One region of the Streptococcus sanguinis genome, then DNA from elsewhere that is predicted to be linked to it. Evidence: predicted binding sites of a transcription regulator. Region 1 holds the regulator's gene; the other holds the start of a gene.

Evidence for each region. The regulator CtsR, encoded in region 1, represses protease genes until heat stress. The targets are predictions, from matches to a motif close to TTGGTCAAAAAAGGTCAAANA.
Region 2: FOC72_RS06935 (ATP-dependent Clp protease ATP-binding subunit) is a predicted target of CtsR. The motif match lies at 5,369-5,389, and genes of this name have one in related genera.

The regions. Positions count from the first base shown of each region.
Region 1 covers NZ_CP054570.1:2,293,388-2,301,423, reverse strand. Annotated here, with positions in the region: gene FOC72_RS11230 (AAA family ATPase) at 1-360, opposite strand, end outside; gene FOC72_RS11225 (DUF4430 domain-containing protein) at 547-948, opposite strand; gene FOC72_RS11220 (hypothetical protein) at 932-1,417, opposite strand; gene FOC72_RS11215 (DUF4272 domain-containing protein) at 1,460-2,170, opposite strand; gene FOC72_RS11210 (ATP-dependent Clp protease ATP-binding subunit) at 2,296-4,725, opposite strand; gene FOC72_RS11205 (CtsR family transcriptional regulator) at 4,726-5,190, opposite strand; gene FOC72_RS11200 (hypothetical protein) at 5,337-5,825, shown strand; gene tsf (translation elongation factor Ts) at 5,925-6,968, opposite strand; gene rpsB (30S ribosomal protein S2) at 7,041-7,823, opposite strand.
Region 2 covers NZ_CP054570.1:1,454,801-1,462,836, forward strand. Annotated here, with positions in the region: gene FOC72_RS06900 (polyprenyl synthetase family protein) at 1-515, opposite strand, end outside; gene FOC72_RS06905 (exodeoxyribonuclease VII small subunit) at 512-724, opposite strand; gene xseA (exodeoxyribonuclease VII large subunit) at 702-2,042, opposite strand; gene FOC72_RS11670 (hypothetical protein) at 1,987-2,223, opposite strand; gene FOC72_RS06915 (NAD(P)H-hydrate dehydratase) at 2,199-3,041, opposite strand; gene FOC72_RS06920 (HAD hydrolase family protein) at 3,136-3,909, opposite strand; gene FOC72_RS06925 (bifunctional methylenetetrahydrofolate dehydrogenase/methenyltetrahydrofolate cyclohydrolase) at 3,906-4,760, opposite strand; gene FOC72_RS06930 (DUF1797 family protein) at 4,959-5,189, opposite strand; gene FOC72_RS06935 (ATP-dependent Clp protease ATP-binding subunit) at 5,439-7,709, shown strand; gene FOC72_RS06940 (GyrI-like domain-containing protein) at 7,758-8,036, opposite strand, start outside.

The sequences.
Region 1 (8,036 bases):
TTCTAACTCCTCCTGATAGTCAGCTTCTCCAACAAAGAAAATCAGTTCCTCCCGTTCTGAATCATAGCCCACCAACTCCAATAAAGCCGGCAGCCACTTGTCCCAACCCAGAGGATAGCGAGGAAAAGAAGTTTCATCCAGTTTGTAAACCTGGGTCAATTCATCATCTGCGAAAGTCTCCCGCGTATAGCGGAATCGTTTCTGCAGAGATAGACCCACTTCCTGCCCACGGTCTCCCTCATAACCTGAAACCACCACGCGCACCTTGTCGTAAGAACGCTTAGCCTTCTGTATCAAATCGATATGCCCCTGATGCAAGGGAGCAAATGTTCCAAATACGATTGCAATTTTTTCTTTCATAGGCCTATCCTTTTTATTGTTTTTTATATTTTTGTTCTTTATATGTTTTTATTATAAACTATATTTTTATTTTGTCAATAGTTTTTTATAAAATTTTATAAAAATACTTTTAAGACACTTTAAAACTGTATTAAGCGCAAAAAAAGAACCTAATGTCTTAAGCATCAGATTCTTTCTATAAAAGATTTATTGCTGATAGACTTCTTGGTAGAATTCCAGCTTGTCTCCATCCTTGACAGTGATTTGATTGGCTGCCTTAGGAGCCATTTCTCCGTTGACCTTAAACATCCAGTAGAGGCCCTTTGCTTCATCCTGAGCATGGCCGTCAATAGAAGTGATAAAACCATCTTTTTCTTCGACCTTATAGGCCTTCTTCAAAGCATCCATAGCTGTCTTTCCTTCTTCAACAGCCACCGTTTTCTCGCTCTTCTCCTGACCATCTGGTGCAATACTGATGCTGATTTTCAGTTCCTTTTTGACAGAAGAATCAGCGGAACTAGAGCCCTTGTCAGTATTTGTCTGGCTGCTGCCACAACCTACAAGGAGAAGGGCAAAAGCAAGTGTGAGCAAACTAAAGATTTTTTTCATTATAGATCCTCCTTAAAATAGGGTACAAGAGTGGGTAAAAAAACAAGGTCGACAGTCCGTGCGCTATATTGAAGGTCAAAGCGTTAATAATCGCATAAGACCACCAGTGATAGTTGTAAAGCAAGGCTGTCAGTGTATCGATGGCAATGCCATAGCCAAAGGATAGGAGAGCTGCTACTATTCCCTGTCCCACTAGATTTAACCGAGGATAGAGCAGTCGCCAAAGGCAAAGAATCAGTCCAAAGGACAGCAACTGAAAGAGGACGATTGGACTCATCCCCAAAAGAAAGGCTGATGTAAACATCGTCACAGCCATGACCAGGAGTGAAGTCGGCAAATCCTCAAAGATGACTATCAGGAAAAAGATAGCTGAGATAGGCTGCACATTTGGCAGAAAGGAAAATGCATAGCGAAAGGCCACACATAGAGCCGATAGGATGGCAATTTTAGCCATTTTACGAGCAGACAAAGGTACCTCCTTTTCTAATTGAGTGAATCAATAGAAGTTGGACTAGGTATGCAGCTCAACAGCATCCCAGTCCTGGGCCGTATTCAGCCCCAGCAGCCAGTCAAGACCAGACCGCCTCTCCAGAACAACACTTTCATCAAGGCCTGCCGATGCTGGCTGGTCATGAATCCGAGCATCAACACAGGCCCAATGATAACGATAAATCAAATCATCCTCATCCAGTAACTCTTCTAAGCTGCGCGGTTGGCATTTTCTCAGAAATTCCTGAAAGTCAACCGCACTAGCGACTGCGTCAATAGCAGCATCACAATCACAAATCTTATCTGGAAACGGCAAAGCATCTACTAGACCCAAGTACCAAATCAAGGACCAATAGGCCTCGTATTTCCAAACCATATTGATGATAGCTGCCGGGTCGGCACGATCTTCCAAGACTGCCCTTTCTTTGGGCGTCAACTCTTCCTGCACCCCGTATTGCTGCAGTTTATCCTGCAGCCACTGGCGGCTCTCCTCATTATAATTATTATTTTCGATATCCAAGGCCGCCTGAATAATCAAGAGGCTGCTAATAGCTCGACGCGCAATTTCTTCTAGCGAGCGCGGCCGCACCTGCTCAGCACTTTCGATGACCGGCAAATGCTCAATGTAAGGAATACCTTCCTTTTTCAACCGCTGGATACTAGCCGCCTTGCGCTCTTCTGGTGTTTTTACTCTGGCTTTCTTGCCGGCAAACAAGTCTTTAAAAAACGACATATCAGCCTCCAATCCTTCAATTCCAATTTCATTGAATGATGAAATAACTGTTCGGTATCTATAGGTATGATTGCTATCAGGGATTAACCGCGAGCACTCAACTTTCCATTGAAAGACTGCGCTTTCTAGGCCACTTCGAACTTGAGTTGGCCAGCTTTGACCCCGACCTTAAGAGTTTGACCTGTTGTCAAATCTCCTGTCAAGAGTAGCTCAGACAGCTTGTCCTCTACTTGAGTCTGCAGAGTGCGGCGCAATGGCCGTGCTCCCATTTCCACATCGTAGCCTTCCTGAGCCAGTAGCTTAAGGGCACTAGCCTGGAACTTCAGCTCAATTCCCTTCTCAGCAAGACTGGCAATGAGCGGTTTGACCATAACCTTGACCACTTCCTGCATATCTTCTGCAGATAAGCTGTGGAAGACTACTTTCTCGTCAATACGGTTGATAAACTCTGGTCGATATGCTTTCTTAAGCTCTTCCAGCATCCGTTTTTCCATATTGGCATGGTCCAAGCGAATATCGCGCGCTCCAAAGCCCACCGTCTTATCATCCCGCAAACTGGTTGCCCCCAGATTGCTGGTCATGATAATAATCGTGTTGGAGAAGTCCACCTTGCGACCCTTGCTGTCCGTCAGCTGACCATCATCCAAGACCTGGAGGAGGACATTGAAAATATCTGGATGCGCCTTTTCCACCTCGTCAAAGAGTAGGACAGAATAAGGTCGGTTGCGCACCTTTTCCGTCAGCTCCCCTCCTTCTTCATAGCCTACATAACCTGGAGGCGCTCCGTTGAGACGGCTAGCCGCGAATTTCTCCATGTACTCACTCATATCAAAGCGGATGAGGGCAGATTCGTCATCAAAGAGACTTTCGGCCAAGGCCTTGGCTAGCTCTGTTTTTCCGACTCCTGTCGGACCTAGGAACATAAAGGAGCCAATCGGACGCTTGCTGCTGCGGATACCAGACTGGTTCCGTCGGATAGCTCGGCTGATAGCTGAAATCGCCTCGTCCTGCCCAATCACGCGTTTATGCAATTCTGTTTCCAAATTGAGGTATTTCTTCGCATCTGTCTGAGTCAGCTTCTGCACAGGAATACCAGACAAGCTACTAAGTGTTGCCAAGACATCGTCTTCTTCCACTTTCAGTTTATAGAGCTTGGGTTGCTGCTCTTGCTCAAGCAGTTGGGAAACCTTTTTAAAATCCGCTGCCATCAAGGCTTGATCCACTGGCGTCAAATCCGACTGCTCGTAATTCTGTGGCCCTCTATTCTGCACTGTCGCACTGGCCTCGTCCAAAAGATCAATGGCAGAGTCCGGCAGGTGCTTGCTAGTCAGATAGCGATGGGCATATTTCACCGCCGTCTCAATAGCCTGATCACTAATCTGCACCTTGTGATGGTCCTCATAGCTCTTTCTCAAGCCTTGTAAAATAGCAATGCTGTCGGCCACATTAGGCTCTTCTATGCTGACCTTGGCAAAACGCCGAGAAAGGGCAGCATCTTTTTCAATATGTTTCTGATACTCTTCCTGCGTCGTAGCACCAACTGTCCGCAATGTTCCGCGAGCTAGAGCCGGTTTCAGGATATTGGCCGCATCCAAGGTCGAGTCAATACCGCTGCCAGAGCCCATGATGGTATGAAGTTCATCGATGAAAAGAATAACATGACCATCTTCTTCAATGTCATTGATGATATTGTTCATCCGCTCCTCGAAGTCTCCGCGAAAGCGAGTGCCAGCAACTACATTCATCAAGTCCAGCTCCAAAACCCGCATCTTGGCAAGTTCAGCGGGAACCTGACCAGCCGCTACACGCTGAGCCAGTCCTAAGGCCAGAGCTGTCTTACCAACCCCAGCATCTCCAACCAGCACTGGATTGTTTTTAGTCTTGCGACTGAGAATCTGAACTATTCGTGAAATTTCCTGATCACGGCCAATGACGGGCTCCAATCGGCCATCTCTAGCCAGCTCCGTCAGATCACGGGTGTAATCTTCCAGCCCCCCGCTGGTAGAAGCCGGCATCCCCATCATATTAGCCATGGTCTGCTTGGCTGCCATTACTCCCTTATTCAGACTGCGGATAGCCTTGATATCTTCCTTGCCCCAGCCAGCTCGCTGCTCCAAGACCTTTCGCAAATCACTAATTTTCAGTCCCTGCTCCTTGTCCTCGTAGCTAAAGCCAGTAAATTCCAGGATACGAGAAGCCAAGGTCCCTCGGTCAAATAGCATGGCCAGCAGCACATGCTCAGTACCTACATGCTTAGCGCGAACAGCTTCTGAAATCTGGCCCGCTTCCTCAAACAGCTCCTCTAAGCGATAAGAAAAAGGCAGCAGCTCGAAGTGACCGTCTTTCTGATAAGCCTGACCAGTAATCTGAAAAGCTGCTTCTTCAAATCCATCCACTTCCACAGGAAACTCATTGAGAACTGAACCAGCAACGCTGTAGGGATTATTAGCCAGAGCAATCAACAGATGCCATGATTCCAGATAATCTGTCGTAAAATGGCCGGCCAAGAGCTGGGCTGCTTCCAAGCTTTCTATTAAGGCTTTTGAGTATTTCATTTATGATTCCATTCCTTTTCTGTCTAGTTGTTGTAAAATCTTTTTTAATATCCGGGCACGAATCACCGCAGCCCCATCACCCAAAATCGAGTCCGACGCTGTTGACAAGATTAGATTGCCCTCACGTTCAGTCATAATCTTCTCGTCAAAAAGAAGCTGAATAACATCTGTGAAAACCTGCTGGCTGACACGCTCTCCCACACTGTCGTACAGGCCGCAAAGCATCTGATGCCGGTCGGAAAATTCAATCTTTCCAATTCGAATATAGCCGCCGCCACCACGCTTACTCTCGACGATATAGCCCCGACTTTCCGTAAAACGCGTCTTAATCACATAGTTAATCTGACTGGGAACCACCTGAAAAACATCAGCCAGTTCACTGCGTTTCAGTTCAACCATTCCCGCCTGAGCCAGAATAGATTTGATATATGCTTCAATACTGTCCGATGTATTTTTTGCACTCATGACTTCCCTTTCCAGTTGAGAATTTCAGAATAAATCTCTTTTTTCCTTGCTTCTCTAACATTGACTATCTTTGACTAATATTATACCGGAAAAGTCTCTATTTTGAAAGAAAAAGGGATGACTGAAAGGTCTGACAATTCAAACTAGTGAAAAAGCTTTGTCAGACTTGTGTAACCGCTTGCTTTTTGCTTTTAAAGCGTTATAATATAGGTGGAAATCCACAAGGAAAAGACAGACAGAAACTCCTGCCTGCCAACGATCATCTAAACAAGGAGGATAATCCAATGAAAATGGATTGGCTCAACTATTCTCGTCATGTACTCAAATGGCTTTTTGCAGCTCTGAGTATTTTCACCATCTTTTCTGCTGACTATGTCGATATTCCTATCGGAGCTCTCATCGTCTGTCTTTATGCTCCCCTGCTCTTCGAACAGGAGCTAGTCAGTAACCGAGTCAAATGGTATAGCTTTCTGATCATGATGGTGGTTACTCTGCCCCTTTTGTTTATTACTAAAGTCTATCAGTTTAGCTTGACTTACCCCCAAACGACAGTGCTTCTCTTCCTCTTGGCAGTCTTGATTTTTACCAACGGCTTGATTGCACATAAGGAAGAAAGAGAAAAAGCAGCTAAGTGATGCTGCTCACCATTCTAAACTTGATGTTTAAAAACCTATAAAAAGGTCTGAGAAAAAATCTCAGACCTTTTTATCGTTCTATTTCTAAGCTAAAAACGATTAGTTTTGACCAAGAGCAGCAGCCATTGTTGCAGCTACTTCGTTTTCAAAGTCGTTAGCAGCTTTTTCGATACCTTCACCAACTTCAAAGCGAGCGAACTCAACTACTGAAGCATTTACTGATTCAAGGTAAGCTTCAACTGTCTTGCTGTCATCCATGATGTATACTTGTGCAAGAAGTGTGTAAGCTTGGTCAACTTTAGTATTGTCAAGCATGAAGCGGTCCATTTTACCTGGGATAATCTTGTCCCAGATCTTTTCTGGTTTGCCTTCAGCAGCCAACTCAGCCTTGATGTCTTCTTCAGCTTGAGCAACAACTGCATCAGTCAATTGAGCTTTAGAACCGTATTTCAAGTGTGGAAGAGCTGGTTTACCAACCATTGCACGGCTTTCGTTGTCTTGATCGATGACATGGTTCAATTGTGCCAATTCATCTTTAACAAATTGCTCATCCAATTCTTTGTAAGAAAGAACTGTTGGTTTCATCGCAGCAATGTGCATAGAGATTTGCTTAGCAAGAGCATCGTCTCCACCTTCGATAACGGAGATAACTCCGATACGGCCACCGTTGTGTTGGTAAGCACCAAAGTGTTGAGCATCTGTCTTTTCAATCAAAGCAAAGCGACGGAAAGAGATTTTTTCTCCGATAGTTGCAGTTGCAGATACGTATGCAGCTTCAAGAGTTTCACCTGAAGGCATTGTCAAAGCAAGAGCTTCTTCGTTGTTAGCTGGTTTACCTTCAGCGATTACTTTCGCAGTTGCATTTACCAAATCAACAAATTGAGCATTTTTCGCAACGAAGTCAGTTTCAGCATTCACTTCAACAACAGCGGCAACATTACCGTTTACGTAAACGCCTGTCAGACCTTCAGCGGCAACACGGTCAGCTTTCTTAGCTGCTTTTGCCATCCCTTTTTCGCGAAGCAATTCAATCGCTTTTTCGATGTCGCCATCAGTTTCAACAAGTGCTTTCTTAGCGTCCATGACACCAGCACCAGATTTTTCACGCAATTCTTTGACAAGCTTAGCTGTAATTTCTGCCATTTTTCTTCTCCTATTTTTTAATGTAAATAAAGGAGCTGGGCTGAGCCCTGCCCCTTTAGGTTAGTTTACTGATTATTCGTTTGAACCTTCAACAACTTCAACGATTTCTTCAATAGAATCTGCTTGAGTTTCAGTTGCAGCCAATTCTGCTTCTACTGATTCAACGCTATCTTCACCTTGACGGCCTTCGATAACAGCATCAGCCATTTTCGCAGTGATCAATTTAACCGCACGGATTGCATCGTCGTTAGCTGGGATGATAACATCGATATCATCAGGATCAGTGTTAGTATCAACCATAGCAACCACTGGGATACCTAATTTCTTAGCTTCCTTAACAGCGATTTGCTCTTTATGAGGGTCAACTACGTACATCACATCTGGGATGCGAGGCATATCTTCGATACCGCCCAAGAATTTTTCAAGACGAGCACGTTGTTTGTTGAGAAGAGCGACTTCTTTCTTAGGAAGAACTTCGAAAGTTCCGTCTTCTTCCATGCGTTTGATTTCTTTCAAACGAGCTACACGTTTTTGGATAGTAGACCAGTTTGTAAGAGTTCCACCCAACCAACGGTGGTTGATGAAGTATTGACCTGAACGTTCTGCTTCTTCTTTGACAGCGTCAGCAGCTTGCTTTTTAGTACCAACGAAGAGGATAACTGCATCGTTAGCAGCAGCATCACGCATAAAGTCGTAAGCTTGGTCAGCATACTTTACAGTTTGCTGCAAGTCGATTACGTGGATACCGTTACGTTCAGTGAAGATGTACTTAGCCATCTTAGGGTTCCAGCGACGAGTTTGGTGACCAAAGTGAACACCAGCCTCAAGAAGTTGTTTCATTGAAATTACTGCCATGAGTAAATTCTCCTTTTTGTTTTTTTCCTCTTTTAGATTTCAGCTCGCAGGACCACCCGAGGGCAACAGTCCCACAATTCATCTAAAATGAGTATTTTGCCATTTACACGGCAACCTCTATTATAACAAAAGCGCAGCTCTTTGACAAGGCATTTACCAGATTTTCTTCCGCTAGCCACTATTCCCACTTCTCAGCAGAACATTTATTCTCCA
Region 2 (8,036 bases), 840 kb from region 1:
GCATGGATGATTTTTAAATCTTCTAAACTAATTGCTTGGCCTTCGCCTTGCATGTCCAGCACTTGTCCTGCGACCATACCGAAGCTCCCCGATGCCAGAGACAACTCAGAAATCAAGTCCACCTTGACCTGACTAGGCAGCTCGGCCCTTGCTAATAGTCCATAGGGGTCCAAAAAGAGAGAATCACCCGCTAAAATAGCCATATCCTCTCCAAACTTCTTATGGCTAGTCAAGCGGCCGCGACGATAATCGTCATCATCCATAGCCGGCAAATCATCATGGATAAGGCTGCCAGTGTGAATCATCTCAAGAGCCGCCGCGACCTGATAGTGGGCCTCAGCCAGCTCTAGGCCAAAAGCTTGAATCAACTCCAATAGCAGTAAGGGACGAATCCGCTTGCCGCCAGCCTGGACCGAGTACAAAATAACTTCTGATAAATCCGACGACACTTGCTGAGACCTATAAAAATCTTCAATCGTCAGACCAATTTTTTCCAGTTTCTCGTTTCTTGTCATTCCATTTCCGTTTCTGTGCCGTCTGCCTGCATGACCTTAACCAAGGTCTTTTCAGCCTTGTCCAGACTAGCCTGGAGTTCCTTTGAAAGTTTCATCCCCTTTTGAAATTCCGCAATCGCCTCTTCCAGCGCTACATCACCATTTTCCAGCTTTTGGACAATGACTTCCAAGTCTGCTAAGTTTTCTTCAAATTTCTTTTCTTTGGACATGTTTTACCTCTACTTCCAGCTGCCCATCCCGCATAAGCAGGGTCAGCTCATCTTTTTCTTCAATGCCGGCACTTGACTCGACAACCTTTTGATTCTTTTGGACAATAGCATAGCCACGCGCCACGATTCGACTGGTATCCAGCATAAGCAAGGCCTCGGATAATCTCCTGACTTGAGCCACCTTGTTATCATAAATAACCGCCATGTTGCTGCGCAGCAAACGCTCCAGCTGGGCAGTCTGCTCCTGAAAACGCTGAACGCGACTGAGAGGATTCAATGCTTCCAAACGATGCTGCAAGATTTTGACCCGCTGTTGCTCTTCACTATAATATTCGCGAATTTTTTGCTTCAGTCGCAGGTTAAGCTGATCTAACTTCTGCAGATGGCCATCGTAAAGCCGTTCTGGCTGTCGAAAGATAACCGACTGGGTCAGCTTATTTAACCTCTCTCGATAATAGCTCAGGCGATTGGACATCGCTCGAGACATGTGGTTTTCCTGCTGCTGCAAATGGCCCAGCAGGTCTAGCTTGGTGACCAGTGTTGCTAGCTCAGCCGCAGCCGTCGGAGTCGCAGCCCTGTGATCTGCCACAAAGTCGGCTAAAGTCGTATCTGTCTCATGGCCAACACTAGAAATAACAGGAATCCGGGACTCAAAAATAGCCCGAACCGTTTTCTCTTCGTTGAAAGCCCAGAGATCTTCGATAGAACCGCCACCTCGGCCAATAATCAGTACATCCAAATCCGACCGCTCATTGGCCAGTCTGATGTGGTCAGCAACCTGAGCTGCAGCACCATCTCCCTGCACTTTTGTCGGATAAAGGACAATCTCCACTCCCGGAAAGCGACGGCTGACCGTAGTGATAATGTCTCGGATGACCGCTCCGCTGGGACTGGTTACGACGCCGATTTTCTTAGGAAACTGGGGCAAGGCTTGCTTGAATTTATCTTGAAAAAGCCCTTCTTCTCCCAGTTTTTTCTTGAGCTGTTCAAACTGGATAGCCAAGGCACCGATACCATCCGGCTCTGCCTTTTCAATGATAATAGAATAGGAACCGCTCGGCTCATAGAGCTGCACCCGGCCGATGACATTGATTTTCATGCCTTCTTCCAGCTCAAAGCCTAGCTTCTGGTAGACACCAGACCAAATCGTGACCTGAATGACGGCCTTCTCATCTTTCAATGAAAAATACTGATGATTAGGACGCCGGCGGAAATTGGACACTTGGCCAGTCAGATAGACCCGCTCCAAATAAGGATCCCGCTCAAACTTCATCTTCAGATACTTGGTCAAGGTCGAAACCGACAAATACTCTGGCATGTCCTTTTCCTTTCATTTCTAGTTTTTCCGTAACTTTTATTATAACAAAAAACTGCATAAAAAACCGATTACAAAGTCTAAAAATCCCCTGAAAAGCTAGAAAAAAACTGGGCTTCCACAAAAGAAACCCAGCTGACTTAAAACCTAAGAAAAAGTCTACTGACTCATCTCCTTCATCCACCTTGGAATAGCTCTGCTGATTGCCGTTGGTAGGACGACATAAGCTTCCTGACCCAATTTATCTGCGATAAGGGAATGAAGAAGGGTTGCAGCCGCCACTCGCTCAAAGAGACTGCTTGACTTAAACTGACCCGCAAATGCGGCAATCATACCGGCCAGCGTATCCCCCATTCCACCAGTTGCCTGATAAGGTCCGCCTACTGTCAACTCAAAGACTTGCTCTTGTCCGCTTTGATAGATGGTCGTTCCATGCTTTTTCTGCACGACAATACTGCCCAAAGGTAGCTGATTGACCGCCACCTGATTGGCTGCCGCTGTCTGATCTGACAAGTTCAAACCCGATAACCCCTCCCACTCCTTTTGATGAGGGGTAAAAACTGTTTGGGCTTTTGGAAATGGCAAAGCTGCTTTGCTAAAGAGTGAGATGGCTCCGCCATCCACAATGAGAATCTGCTGTTCTGCCACAGTCTGGACAACACTTTGTAGGATATCTAGACCTAGTTGATTCTCTGCTAGGCCTGGACCAATCAAGACTAAATCTGATTTAGCCAACTGCTCTGTCAATCGGTCTTGCTCCTCTATGTCAAAGGCCATGGCCTCCGGTAAATGACTGTGCAGAGGGGCGATATTTTCTCTGTCTGTAGCAACAGTCACCAGACCGGCCCCACTATTGACTGCTGCCAAAGCTGCCATGATAATTGCGCCCCCATAAGGATAGGTCCCCCCAATCAATAAGAGACGGCCGTAGTCGCCCTTGTGACTATCCAAGGGACGTTCCCTAATGACCCTTTTTAAAACATTTTCAGCATTTTTTACCATGATATTCTCCTAAACCAACTTTATCCTGCACTTCAAACCTATCTTCATTATACACCAAAAGGCACCTAAACAGATGCCTCGTATCATAAGAAAGTTATTTTTCCCGAAAATCTGCAAATTTTTGTAAGATTCTTGCTGCGACTGCCTTGGGTAAATTTTCCTGAAAGGCAACCTGCTCATCCGCATAATCGCTCAAGCCTGGGAAATCCCCAACCTGCACAGCGTAGAGAGAATTCTTAAAGAGCTGGATATCATTTTGATCATTACCAAAAGCCACATAATCCGAACCGCAGAGTTCCTTTACAGTTGAAGCTTTATTGGTTTCAGCCGGATTGATATAAAAACATTTCTCATGTTCATGATAGTCTAGACTTAGATTAGGCAAGCTTGCAAAACGAGCCTGTACATCATCTAAGAGTTGCTCATGATTCCCCATGTAAATAACGACCTTAATAGGATGCTGGAGTTCAGCCAGTTCCAGCCGTCTTGCCCGCTTGAGAGGATCTACACTGGCAATAAAAGGGATTTTTTCTAAAATCTGGCCGCTGTAGTCAAAGGTATTATCAACGAAAAAAGGCAAATTATAGGTCAAACAAGTATCTAAAATGGCTTGATAACTTGACTGATGCAGCTGACGCTCAAACATCAGCTGTCCATTCTGATAAGCTACTCCGCCATTCAGGCCAATCACTATCTGCTGACTCAATTCCGAACCTAATAGTCCCAGACAATCTCGATAGGAGCGCGCCGAAGCAAACAGAACTTCATGCCCAAACTGAGGAGCCGTCAGCAGGACCTGCTTAATCTCCTCATCAATCGTCATATAATCAAAGGACAAGGTCCCATCCAAATCAAAAACAAATTTCATGATTCAAGACTCCGTTTAAAGGCCTGGTAGGTCTGCTCCATCAGCATGGTAATGGTCATAGGTCCAACACCTCCAGGTACAGGGGTAATCAGACTAGCAATTTCAGACACTTCATCAAACTTAACATCGCCAATCAGCTTGCCATTTTCATCTCGGTTCATACCGACATCAATGACAACAGCTCCTTCCTTGACAAAGTCCTTGGTCACAAAATGTCCACGTCCGATAGCCACCACCAAAATATCTGCCCGCTTAGCAGTCTTAGCTAGATTGTGGGTCCGTGAATGCGTCAGAGTCACTGTCGCATTCTTAGCTAAAAGGAGCTGAGCCATGGGCTTACCAACAATATTACTCCGCCCGATGACAACCGCTCGCTTGCCTTCCAGTTCAACGCCATATTCATGGAACATTGCCATAATGCCCGCAGGAGTAGCCGGAATCATGACCGGATGACCGCTCCATAGCTTGCCCATATTAAGCGGATGAAAGCCATCAACATCCTTGTCTGGATCAATGGCCAGCAGCACAGCTTCATCATCGATATGGTCAGGCAAGGGCAGCTGGACCAAAATCCCATGCCAGTCAGGATTTTGATTATAGGTTTCAATCAAGCTCAAGAGCTCTTCCTGGCTGGTTGCTTCTGGCAGACGTTCTACCTTACTCCGAAAGCCAGCAGCCAAGGCTGAGCGCTCTTTATTACGTACGTAGATTTGACTGGCTGGATTATTTCCCACCACAATCACTACCAAGCCCGGTACCTGACCTGTCTTTTCTTTGAGGCGAGCCGTTTTTTCGGCTAATTTTTTCTGAAGCTTCTCTGCCAAACCTCTACCATCAATAATCTGGGCCATGTCATTCTCATTTCTTTTTCATTATCTTTTTCATTATACCAAAAAAATTTGTGCCCAGCCTATAACTTTTTCTTATATAAGGTTATAAGGTAGGGATTCATTGGCAGCTAGTGGTAAAATTTTCAGCCCTACTGAATCATTTCTATCTCTTTTAAAATAAGATAAAAAGGGTAAAAATAAAAAGCAGCTAAGTGCTTTTTAGTAGAGTAATTCATAAATTTCCATTGCAATCAAATCGATGCTGTCGAAAGTATAGGTTTCACGCGCTGCGACATCACGCAAGGTGAAGACAGAGCCGTTTTCTTCATCGTAACTGTAAGCTACTTCTGCTACAACAACTCCTTCACGCTCAAAATTACGTTTCAAATTTCCGCCATCCTTAGCCATAGCTTCTAAGCGGTTAATAATTCTAACTAAATGTGATTCCATTTTGTTTCTCCTATTTACTTAGTTCCCTCTTATTTTACCATAAATAGCGACTGAAATACCACTAAAAGCCTATTTTTTGTAATTTTTCAAGAATTTGTTTTCATTCTGCTCGGTCTAAGGGAGGATTTTGTAGTAAATTCTTGCAAAGTTCGAGAATACTGATATAATGAAACTATAAAACTTTGACTATTTTTGACCTTTAATTATTTCTATAAATAGCTTGCACACTAAAAGAAAAGAGGTATCTGCATGCTTTGCCAAAATTGTAAAATCAATGAATCTACGATTCACCTTTATACCAACGTAAATGGCCATAAACAGCAGGTGGATTTGTGTCAAAACTGCTACCAAATCATGAAAACAGACCCTGAACATTCCTTGTTCGGCGGAATTGCTAATGCCAACAATCACGGAACAGATCCTATCGATGACTTCTTCAACAGCCTCAGCAATTTCCAACATCCTCAGGAACCAACTACTCCTCCCACCCAATCTGGCGGAGCCTATGGAGGCGGTGGCGGCTACGGTTCAAATCCTAGCAAGGGTGGTCAGCCTCAGCCAAGTCCGCAAAAGCCAAAAGGCCTGCTGGAAGAGTTTGGTATCAACGTGACTGAGTTGGCTCGCCGAGGCGAGATTGATCCTGTTATTGGCCGTGATGAAGAAATCGTCCGTGTCATTGAAATCCTTAACCGCCGCACCAAAAATAATCCTGTTCTCATAGGAGAGCCAGGAGTCGGAAAAACAGCCGTGGTGGAAGGTCTGGCCCAGAAAATTGTCGATGGTGATGTGCCTCATAAACTCCAAGGCAAGGAGGTTATCCGCCTAGACGTTGTCAGCTTAGTACAGGGAACTGGTATCCGTGGCCAATTTGAGGAGAGAATGCAGAAGCTCATTGATGAGATTCGTTCTCGTCAGGATGTCATTCTCTTCATTGATGAAATCCATGAAATTGTCGGAGCAGGCTCAGCTGGCGATGGCAATATGGACGCTGGGAACATTCTCAAACCAGCTCTGGCTCGCGGAGAACTCCAGATGGTCGGAGCAACCACTCTCAATGAATACCGTATCATTGAGAAGGACGCTGCACTGGAGCGCCGTATGCAACCCGTTAAGGTAGACGAGCCGACGGTAGAAGAAACCATTACCATCCTCAAAGGGATTCAGAAAAAATACGAAGACTACCATCACGTCAAGTACACAGATGCGGCCATCGAAGCTGCTGCGCTTCTCTCCAACCGCTACATCCAAGATCGCTTCTTGCCAGACAAGGCTATTGACCTCTTGGATGAGGCTGGATCCAAGATGAATCTGACCCTCAACTTTGTTGACCCCAAGGTCATTGACCAACGTCTGATTGAGGCCGAAAACCTCAAGGCTCAGGCGACTCGTGACGAAGATTTCGAGAAAGCAGCTTACTTCCGCGACCAGATTGCCAAGTACAAGGAACTCCAGCAGACAAGTGTGCTAGACAAGGATACTCCGATTATCAGCGAGAAAACGATTGAGCATATCGTAGAGCAAAAGACCAATATCCCAGTTGGCGACCTCAAAGAAAAAGAACAGTCTCAACTAGTCAATCTTGCCAGTGACTTAAAGGCTCATGTCATCGGCCAAGACGATGCTGTGGATAAGATCGCCAAGGCTATCCGCCGCAACCGGGTCGGGCTAGGAAGTCCTAATCGCCCAATCGGCAGCTTCCTCTTTGTCGGACCAACTGGTGTCGGTAAGACTGAGCTGTCTAAGCAACTAGCCATTGAGCTCTTTGGCTCGGCTGACAGCATGATTCGCTTTGATATGAGTGAATATATGGAAAAACACAGCGTGGCCAAACTGGTCGGTGCCCCTCCGGGCTATGTCGGCTATGATGAAGCTGGCCAATTGACTGAGCGCGTCCGCCGCAATCCCTACTCACTCATTCTGCTGGATGAGGTGGAAAAAGCCCATCCCGATGTTATGCACATGTTCCTGCAGGTTCTAGATGATGGCCGCCTGACCGATGGTCAAGGCCGGACTGTCAGCTTCAAGGACACCATTATCATCATGACATCCAATGCCGGAACTGGCAAAGCTGAAGCCAGCGTTGGCTTTGGAGCAGCGCGTGAAGGCCGCACTAACTCCGTTTTGGGTGAATTGGGCAACTTCTTCAGTCCTGAGTTTATGAACCGCTTTGACGGCATTATCGAATTCCAGGCGCTCAGCAAGGACAATCTGCTGCAAATCGTCAACCTTATGCTGGACGATGTCAATCAACGTTTGGCAACCAACGACATTCATCTGGATGTTACAGAGAAAGTCAAAGAAAAATTAGTTGACCTGGGCTACGATCCAAAAATGGGTGCTCGCCCACTGCGCCGTACCATTCAGGACCATATTGAAGATGCTATTACTGACTTTTATCTGGAAAATCCAAGCGAAAAAGAGCTCAAAGCTATCATGACCAGCAATGGCAAGATTCTCATCAAGTCAGCCAAGAAAACTGAAAGCACAGAGTCCGTTAATTCATCACAAGAAGAAAAATAATTTTCGACAAAATAGAGCAGAAAACAATTAGTTTTCTGCTCTATTTCTTTATTGATTTTTCTGAACCCTATAGCGCAGAATTGTTTTCAGCTTGCTAGGGTCTGTCCGATTCAGATTATTGAGATAGATTTCTCTATGAGTGTGTGAAATCCGTTTCAGCTGGTGATTCTGGCAAAAGGCATCCATTTTAGTGAAGGATTGAGGTTCTTCGTCAAAAGGACCCAGATGCAGCATGGCGACACACTCTCCTTCCGTCATTTCTTCAAAACGAATCTCGTCATAGAGAGGATTAGGCTTTTTGACACGGACTTGTTCCAGGGCCTTTTT